One region of the Sphingobacterium sp. JUb20 genome, then DNA from elsewhere that is predicted to be linked to it. Evidence: riboswitches for the same ligand, from Rfam matches in the RefSeq annotation. Region 1 holds a riboswitch; the other holds the start of a gene.
What was found. Region 1 has a riboswitch for S-adenosylmethionine ahead of EDF66_RS23440 (O-acetylhomoserine aminocarboxypropyltransferase/cysteine synthase family protein). Riboswitches for the same ligand answer to the same signal wherever they lie in the genome.
Positions count from the first base shown of each region.

Region 2: another riboswitch for S-adenosylmethionine. It lies ahead of EDF66_RS20105 (hypothetical protein); the one in region 1 lies ahead of EDF66_RS23440 (O-acetylhomoserine aminocarboxypropyltransferase/cysteine synthase family protein).

Region 1 is NZ_SLYV01000018.1:15,534-20,483, reverse strand. It holds gene radC (RadC family protein) at 1-35, shown strand, start outside; gene EDF66_RS23445 (homoserine dehydrogenase) at 631-1,812, opposite strand; gene EDF66_RS23440 (O-acetylhomoserine aminocarboxypropyltransferase/cysteine synthase family protein) at 1,852-3,159, opposite strand; SAM riboswitch class I at 3,388-3,502, opposite strand; gene EDF66_RS23435 (prephenate dehydrogenase) at 3,906-4,748, opposite strand; gene EDF66_RS23430 (pyridoxal phosphate-dependent aminotransferase) at 4,761-4,950, opposite strand, start outside.
Region 2 is NZ_SLYV01000012.1:186,373-191,322, reverse strand. It holds gene EDF66_RS20120 (N-acetylmuramoyl-L-alanine amidase) at 1-374, shown strand, start outside; gene EDF66_RS20115 (MlaD family protein) at 444-1,397, shown strand; gene EDF66_RS20110 (S9 family peptidase) at 1,438-3,522, opposite strand; gene EDF66_RS20105 (hypothetical protein) at 3,842-4,105, opposite strand; SAM-I-IV-variant riboswitch at 4,141-4,234, opposite strand; gene EDF66_RS20100 (class I SAM-dependent methyltransferase) at 4,323-4,950, opposite strand, start outside.

The sequences.
Region 1 (4,950 bases):
ATTATAGTTTTCGTGATGAAGGTCTTTTAGAATGACCTATGATTGGCGGGAGGATGATATTAGATATGGAAACACTAAGGCATAAAGGGAAGTTTCACTTCCGCTTATGCCCTTAATCGTTAAATTTTCTTTTTTGTCTTCTATATAGAATATAGATTATTGCCAATAAAGCAACAACCGCAAGAATTATATAACTAGAATTCGAGTGTTCTTGTGCATTAATTGTATTGGTATCTGCAAAAACCAAGTTGCCTACCATTATCAGTAGAATTGTTAACCACTTAGCCATAATTTATAATATTTTTAGTAACATCACAATATAGTGATATTAACGATATTAAGCAAATTTTCTGCCACATATTTATTATAGTTATAAATATGCTATTTTTTAACAAAAAAATAGCAGTTTAAATGGTTTTTGAACCTGATTATGTGGTAAGTAATGCCATTAATTAAAGATCTAAATTGTTAAATATAAGTCATGATTTGTAGTAGCTGCAGCACGGGGTTTATAGAAGTGATTGGGGTGATGATAAATAAAAAAACGTTGAACCTACAAGTAGATCCAACGTTTTTCACTTGTGATTAGCAAGTGTTAGGGTTGGTTGGTATTCGGTACTTTTTATTAAGTTAGGCAATTTCAGCTATAAAATTTCCTGTTTTGTTTATTTCAGATTTAAGATCTGTGATTTTCTTCAAATTTATTGTTCCAATAACGTACTTAAAATCAGGAGCATAATATCTTTCAATAATTTTTGTGAAACCTAATTTTTCAACTAGGCTGTCATCTTCATATCTCAAGTACACCTTGATTTCATGATCGGTACTGTATGATAATGCATCTGTATTTAAATGCTTCTTGTACTCATATCTGTAGTCATAACGTAGCGCTGTAATATCAGATAATACTGCCGATCCGGTAGGATGACCTCCAGCACCTTTACCGTAGAAAAATTGTTCATCTGCAAATGCAGCCTTTACAAGGACACCGTTATTTTCATTTTCAACATTGAATAAAATGTTTTCCGAACTGATAAACTTAGGAATAACATAAAGAACCACTTTATTTTGATCTATTTCTCGGGCAGTAGGGATCAATTTGATCTTAAAATTTTTCTCTTTTGCAAAGCGAATATCTTGTGCTCCTAATTTATCAATACCGATATTGAAAACATCGTCAGGATTTACATTGATACCATAAGCATGAGCAGCGACGATCGTTAATTTGTATTTAGGGTCAAAACCACCGACATCTAATGTAGGATCAGTTTCAGCAAAACCTAGGTCCTGCGCTTCTTTTAACGCATCTGCATAAGGTTGATTTTCGTTGAAGACTTTAGACAATATAAAATTAGAGGAGCCATTAAAAATACCGGTCACGGCATGTAATAATTCATTGTCATAATACTCTTCTAAATTGCGGATAATTGGAATACTTCCGCATACTGCACCTTCATATAGTAGACTTGTTCCATATTCTTGTTGTATTGCCGCTAATTCTTCTAAATGCGTCGCAATCATTTTCTTATTTGCAGAAACAACGTTTTTTCCAGATTTTAATGCACGAACAGTCAGTGCGTAAGCCGCATCAGCATCATCGATCAATTCTACTACGGTATTGATTTCAGGGTCACCAAGAATAGCCTCAGCATCTGTTGTGAATAATTCAGCAGGTAATGATCTTTTTTTGTCAGCATTCTTGATGACAAATTTTTTAATTTCTAAATTTAAGTTTTTAGTCTTGATAATGTCGTACAATCCTTGTCCTACAACCCCGAATCCAAACATTCCAATCGTTAATTTCTTACTCATAGTTTTTTTTACGCTTTTATATAATAGTGCTATCTGAAATTATTTAATTTTATCGAAGGCCTGCTGTAAATCTGCTTTGATATCGTCAATATGTTCGATACCGACAGATAGACGTAATAATCCTACAAATACACCTGCAGCTTTTTGAGCTTCTTCGCTCAGTTGTTGATGTGTAGTCGCCGCAGGGTGTATGATTAATGACTTCGTATCACCCACATTTGCGAGATGACTTATTAGCTCTAAGCTATCAATAAAAGCATCGGCTTTTGTCACGTCACCTTTTATTTGGAATGAAAGAACAGCACCATATCCATTTTTTAAATATTTTTGCGCATTTGCAAAGCTAGGAGAGCTTTTTAACCCTGGATAATTCACTTTTTCCACTTGCGGATGGGCTTCTAACCATTTCGCAATTTCTAATGTGTTGTCTACATGACGCTGAACACGAAGCGATAATGTTTCTAAGCCCTGGATCAATTGGAATGAATTGAAGGGTGAAATAGCTGGTCCAAAATCACGTAGTCCTTCAACACGTGCGCGGATTGCAAATTGAATGTTTCCAAATGGGCCATTAACGCCAAAAACATCTGAAAAAACTAATCCATGGTAGCCTTCTGAAGGTTCAGAAAACTGTTTGAATTTACCATTTCCCCAGTTGTAAGTACCACCATCTACAATGACACCACCAATACTTGTACCGTGACCACCAATCCATTTTGTTGCAGACTCTACAACTACAGAAGCGCCGTGTTCAAGAGGTTTAAATAGATATCCACCAGCTCCAAAAGTATTGTCTACGATAAGTGGTAAGTCATGTTTTCTAGCGACAGCTGCTATCTTATCAAAATCTGGAATATCGTAACTTGGGTTTCCAATTGTTTCTAAGTATATAGCTTTTGTGTTTTCATCGATTAGTGATTCAAACTCCTCGGCGGTTGTTTCTTTAGTAAAACGTACTTCAATACCAATTCTTTTAAATGCTACTTTAAATTGATTATATGTACCACCGTATACATTACTGCTGGAAACAAAATTTTCACCAGCTTCTACGATATTATTTAATGCAATGAATTGTGCCGCCTGTCCAGAAGCGACTGCTACAGCGGCGATACCACCTTCCAATGCAGCAATACGTTTCTCAAATACATCTGTTGTTGGATTCATCAGACGTGTATAGATGTTTCCAAATTGTTTTAATGCAAATAAGTTTGCTCCATGTTCTGCATTTTCAAATACGTATGAACTGGTTTGGTATATAGGTACTGCACGCGCTCCAGTTGTTGGATCGGCAACTTGACCAGCATGCACTTGAAGTGTTTCGAATTTTAAATTTTTATTTGTAGACATTGTAGTTATAATTAATTAGTTGAAGATTCGTTAATAAAAAATAGGGGTGAGATTGTGCACATGGATATGTACTTGAAATCAATAAATTTTAAAAAAGATTGATTAACAAGAAAACGTAAACATGTGCAAAAGCATTCGCATCTGTTTTGATGGAATATTTGTATCTGTTACGTTGGTGCTAGAATTTACCTTCTTGTTTTGTTGTAATGTTATTATCATTTGTCGTTTCATTTATATCCTCCAAAGCAATATTACTTTGGACAGGAATTGGCACCTTTTCAAACGTATTTTGAAGGTTGCCAGTGGGTCATTGAGCCAGTCTCTCGCCACTTCTTTATAAATCAAGACCTGATTAAGAGGTGTTGATTAGATGTATTTCTATTTGAACTACGTTGCAAATATATGCCTTGCTTTTTACAAACCAAAATATTTTATGCTATTTCTTAGAAAATACTTCTAATTCTACTGGTAATTGATCGTAAGCTCTCACTATTATTTAAGTATTGGTAGTTGATGGGGCAGCATTTATTTATTCCGATATGTTTATACGTCGTGGATGAAATCCATATCAGTAATTGAAAGCAATATAACTGAAACAAACGGTGTTAAACAGACAACAGCAGATCGATGATCCTGTGATCTTTTTTTATAAAAAAGAAAATAGGAACCTTGCGAGTTCCTATGCTTTCTTCTCATTACTTTGTATGAAACAATAATTCGCCTTTGCCAGTTGGAGCAAGTGGGTTTTATTTAATAATACGTTTAATCTTATTTGATTTTTTAATCAATTTGTGTAATTGAGTGTAATTTTCATCTTGGATGGCATCTTTTAAAGCCTGCAGCTGCTTGATGTTTTCCTCTAACACTTCGAGTACATTAACTCTGTTCTGTTTGAAAATAGGTGTCCACATATCCGGTGAGCTTTTTGCTAAGCGTACCGTTGATTCAAAACCAGATCCTGCCAATTCAAATATTCGACCCTGCGATTTCTCTTTCTCTAAAACAGTTAGCGCTAGAGCAAAAGAAGTCAGGTGAGAAATATGGGAAACATAGGCTGTGTGTGTATCATGCTCCTCTGCAGTCATAAATGACGTCCGCATTTCCAGTTGTTCGGTAATGGAATCTGTTAATTCGAACGCATCTTCATCAGATTTAAATGCCTCAACGTAAACCATCATTTTATCTTTAAACAAATTTGGTAATGCTGCTTCGGGGCCTGAATATTCGGTACCAGCCATTGGATGGGCGGCAACATAGCGGCCACGATTAGGGTGTTCCGAGATTAACTGTAAAATATTTAGTTTGGTAGAGCCCATGTCAATGATGACTTGATCTTTTACGAGATCCAATAATTTGGGCGCTAATGTGATTATCGCATCAACTGGAGCTGTGAGAATGATCACTTTACATTTTTCTAAAGCTTCCTCTAATGTTGCCTTTTGATCAATGAAGCCTATTTGCAATGCTTTCGTTAGATTAGCATCGCTTTTGTCAATACCAAAAACCTGATCACAGAATTTTTTTTCTTTTAGTTTCATGGCGACGGAGCCACCAATTAAACCGACGCCAATAATGGCTATATTCATCATGTTATTTCAATCTTAATTCGTTTGTTTTGCTTGTTCTATTCTAGCAATTGCTTCTTTTAATACTTCAACTGAGGCACATAAACTTATTCTAATATAGGTGTTTCCAGCACTTCCGAATATACCTCCGGGAGTAATAAAGACACGTGATAGATCTAACACCTCATCACTTAACGTGTAGCCTGATTCGTAATTATCTGGAATT
Region 2 (4,950 bases), on a different contig from region 1:
CTGCCGCAATTCGTGAAAATGCATCCCTGTTATTAGAGGAGAATTATAAAGAAAATTATCAGGGATTTGACCCAAAAGATCCAGAAAGTTATATCATCTTCTCTTTGATGAAAAATCAATACCGCGAGAAAAGTGTCAAATTAGCAAATCTGATGCAACAGGAATATGTCAAATCAGGAAGAGTAAGCCGGGGGATTCTGGAGCAGGGATTGGCAGTATTAGCAGAAGCAGGAATGCCAGCGGTTTTGACCGAAATTGGTTTTGTAAATAATCGTGCAGAAGAAGATTATATGCTATCGGATGAAGGACAAAGTGAGATCGTACAAAACTTAGTCTCAGCAATCAGCACATTCAAAAAAAGCGTAGAAAGATAAACTTATTTGCCATTGTCTTGTTTAAATGATAAATTGAGTTCAATAAAAACACCTTAAGGAAATATTATTTTGAAAATATCAAACGAGACTAAAGTCGGAATTTTAGCTGTAATAGCAGTAACATTATTATTTATAGGATATAGCTTTTTAAAAGGCAATGATGTATTTAGCAGTGATAATACCTATTATACATCTTATCAGGCAGTGGATGGTCTTACTGCCTCTAAGCCTGTATTAGTGAACGGATATCAGATTGGCCGTGTTTCTAAGATGACATTGCAACCAAATGGAAGCATTCTGACAGAATTTAAAATTAAAGCCGAATACAAAGTTCCGAAAAATACCGTTGCACGTATAGCAAGTACAGATCTCCTGGGTGGAAAAGCAATTGTATTTGATATGGGCAACAGTACAGAAATGGCTAAAGATGGTGAAATATTAGCTTCAGGTATTCAGGCGAATATAATGGACAAAGTAGAGCCTATTCAAAAAAGAGTTGAAACCATCACCATAAAATTAGATTCTGTACTAACAGTTGTCAATTCTGTTTTGGACGATCAATTTCAAGAAGACTTTAAGCAAAGTGTTCATAGTATTTCAACATCTTTAAAAAATGTGGAGCTAATTACGAAAGATGTAGAAGGCCTGGTTGGTTCCGAACGTAAAAGATTAACCACGATTATCTCTAATCTTGAAGTTATTACCAATACATTTAAAAATAATAGCGGTCAGATCACGGCTATCATGTCCAATTTGAATACTGTAACAGATAAAGCAGCTAAATTAGATTTCCAACAAACTATGGATAAAGCTAATATGGCTATGACTGACTTCCAAACTATAGTAGATAAGATCAACAAAGGGCAGGGTTCAATTGGACTACTGATCAATGATAATAAGCTTTATGATAATTTGAATAATGCTTCCGAAAGCCTTGATCACCTTATGAAAGATATTAAAGAGAAGCCGGGAAAATACATTAAGCTTTCCATCTTTGGTAAAAAGGGAGAGCAGGAGAAATAACATTAAAAAGGCTTGAAGTTTACCTTCAAGCCTTTTTAATTTATAAGGTTTCTTTCAGCCATCCGAAAAATTCTCTTTGCCATACCTGAGCATTATGCCCTGATAACACCCAGTGATTTTCGTCTGGTAAATAAACTAATCTACTTTTGATTTTCTTCAATTGAGCAGCCTGAAAAGCACCTAGTCCCTGGCCAATCGGCACGCGGTAGTCATGACCTCCTTGAAAGATTAATATTGGTGTATTCCACTTGTCAACATATTCAGAAGGGTTGAATTCGGTATATGATTTTACATTTGCTTTATCCCAATAAGGACCGCCTAGTTCATGGTTCGCGAAAAACAATTCTTCTGTCGTACCATACCAACTTCTCATATCGAATAAGCCGTTATGTGCAATTAATGTTTTAAATCTATTTTCATGTACTCCAGCTAGCATATATACTGAATAACCACCATAACTAGCACCGATAGCAGCACGACGTGTTGTATCTACATATTTCTCTTTAGAAATATCATCAATGGCAGATAAATAATCCCTTATAGGCTGTCCGCCCCAATCTTTGGATATTGCTTCATTCCATTTGACTCCCCAGCCAGGCATCCCGCGACGATTTGGAGCGATCACAATATAACCTTGAGAAGCGATAAGCTGTAGATTCCAACGGAATGAGTAAAACTGGGTCAGTGCAGACTGAGGTCCACCTTCGCAATATAAAATCGTTGGGTATTTTTTTGTTGGGTCAAAATCTGGCGGATAAATTACCCAAGAAAAAAGATCTTGGCCATCAGAAGCTTTTGTAATTCTGGATTCAATTTTATTATCACTGATATGAGCATACATTTTATCATTGACAGTCGTCAATGCCGTTAACGTTTTATTCGCTAAGTCATATTTGTAAATCTCTGTAGCTCTTGTGAATTTTGTTGATGTTACGATCAACTGATTGGCTACCTGTCCCACAATTCCTGTGATATCAAAATTTCCTTCAGAGATTTGTTTAATCGATGCTAAAGATTTGTTTTTTAAATTAGTAGGAACAGTCAGTTCGAAAAGTTGTACGGTACCTCTGGATGGTGCTACAAAATAAATCTTGCGATTGTCCTTGCTCCATATGAAAGAGTTTACTGTGCCGTCCCAATGTGCAGTAAGATTTAAACGCTGAGATGATGCTTTATCGAAAATAATGATATCATTTTTATCGGCTTCGTAACCATCTTTTTTCATACTTAGCCAAGTTAACTTAGTTCCATCTGGACTGTAAGTCGGGTTGGTATCATAGCCATTCATACCCTCAGTCAGATTTGTTGTTTGCTTAGAAGTAAGATCATAGCGGTAGATATCCGTATTTGTACTCACGGCATACTCTGTTCCAAACCTTTTTTTACTGACATATAGCACAGCTTTACTATCTGGTGTCCATTCAAAATCTTCAGAACCGCCAAATGGCATTTGAGGGCTATAGAAAGGCTCATCCTGCAATAAATCAATTGCTTCGCCAATCTTACCGTTGTTATAGCTGGCTACAAATGGATGATTGAATTTTCCATTATTGAACGTGTCCCAATGACGGTAGTCAAGATTGTCAAAAACATAAGCGTCAGATTTTGGTAAATCAGGATATTTGTCGGTACTGTGATATTTTTTGATTAAAACTGCTTTGCTAAATAAAATATATTGACCATTTGGAGATAGTATTACATTTTCTAGATCAGTTTCGCTTTGTGTCAATTGTATAGCTTCACCTTTATATCTATTCTTTTTCCAAAGTTGCCCTTTGAACAAGTAAATGATATCGCCATTTTCTGTAATCTGTACGACAGACTCACCGCCCTTTTCACTTGTTAGAGGAGCTGTGTTACCTGTTTCTAGGGATAATGTGTAAAGGTTTTTTTCCGAACTGTTTGTTTCTATAGCATAATTAGAGACACCATATACTAAAGTTTTTCCATCTGTTGAAATTCCTTCTCCAGAAACACGGCCTAATTTCCAAAGTGTCTGCGGATCTAATGGTGCTTTTGCGGTGTTTTCCATATTAAGAACCATTTTGGTTTCTTTGTTTTCCTGAGCTATTGATGCCGAAGCGCATAATAAAATGGAAAGCGTTATTAAAGATTTTTTTTTCATAAAGAATACGAATATGAACAGGCAAGATACAAAATCTAAGATCATTTAACATATTAAATAAAGTATTGGAGAAAGAAAACAAGGTGAAGCAATTGTTCAGAATGACGCGATATCACTTTGTGTTAAACTATTGAAGGGAATTGGAGAAATTATAAAATACTATCTTAACGCATTAAAAAAAGCATAGCATTGATATTAGTGACTGAAAATTATATAGAATTAGTTGGATAAAAAAAGCTTCACTCAGTGCTCAAAAAGGAAGGGCTATTTAACCTTTTTAGCGCTGAGTGAATACGCAATTTTAAAGCTGTCTTTGCTCTTATTGGAGAATCGGGATAAGCGTATTTTCCTCTAATCTTACTGCGACATACTTTACGGAAGTAAAACCATCTTCTCTAGAAATGATGTTGGAAAGATCTAGCCCTCTTTTAGAAAAAGTACTTATGAGCGCAGTGCGGAATGTAGATTTGGAAGAACCCCAACCTTTTTCCGATACCGTATCATTGTTGAGCTGTATCAGTTCGTTGATTGAATAATAACTGAATTTTTCCAGTAAATGTTGATAAAGATTTGGTGTTGACATACAATTTAAAAATTTAAAGGATTAAACCATAAACTGTATCCAGATATTTTTGGTCGAAACCCATATTAATTTACCACCGCGGTTATGTAACTCGGTTGGTATTGCAACGTGCAATTCTGAATACTCTACAAAGTTAGTAGATTTTATTTTGTTTCAAAATTTATTTTAAAATAATTAATTCATGATGAGAATTTTATGAATGATGTCGATCCGATTATTATTTCTTTATGGCAGCAATTATAATAAATATTGGCCTTCTCATCTCGTCTTTCATTTCCGGATAAATTTTTAAAACTTCCTCTGAAGGTTTGGGTTCCGATATTTGTTGAATATCAAAATTAGATTTAATAACTGTGTTGATGATAGTTTCTAAATTTCGATGGTATTTAGTTACCTCGTGTCCAAGAAATCGAGTGTTTCTTTGACCTTCTTCCTGATAATTGTCCATCGGCCAATGCAGACGATTTCCATTTTCATCCTTAAACCAATCCTGTTCAGCTCTTGAAGTAAAAGCAGGGTGCTCCATTGAAAAGACAAAACTTCCTCCTTTTTTAAGAATTTGATTTATTTTCATAAAAACACTTCTTAAATCTTTTAGGTAATGGAATGCAAGTGAACTAATAACGACGTCAAATTCTTCATGGTCAAAATTAATATCCTCGATGGCCATTTTTTTATATTCAATTTCAAAGTTTTTGGAATGCTCTTTTGCTTTATCAATCATTTTTTGAGATAAGTCAATTCCAATTACATTTTTAGCCCCTTTTTGCTTAGCATAAATGCAGTGCAATCCATATCCGCAACCTAGATCAAGCACTTTCTTATTTTGGAAATCGGGTAACATT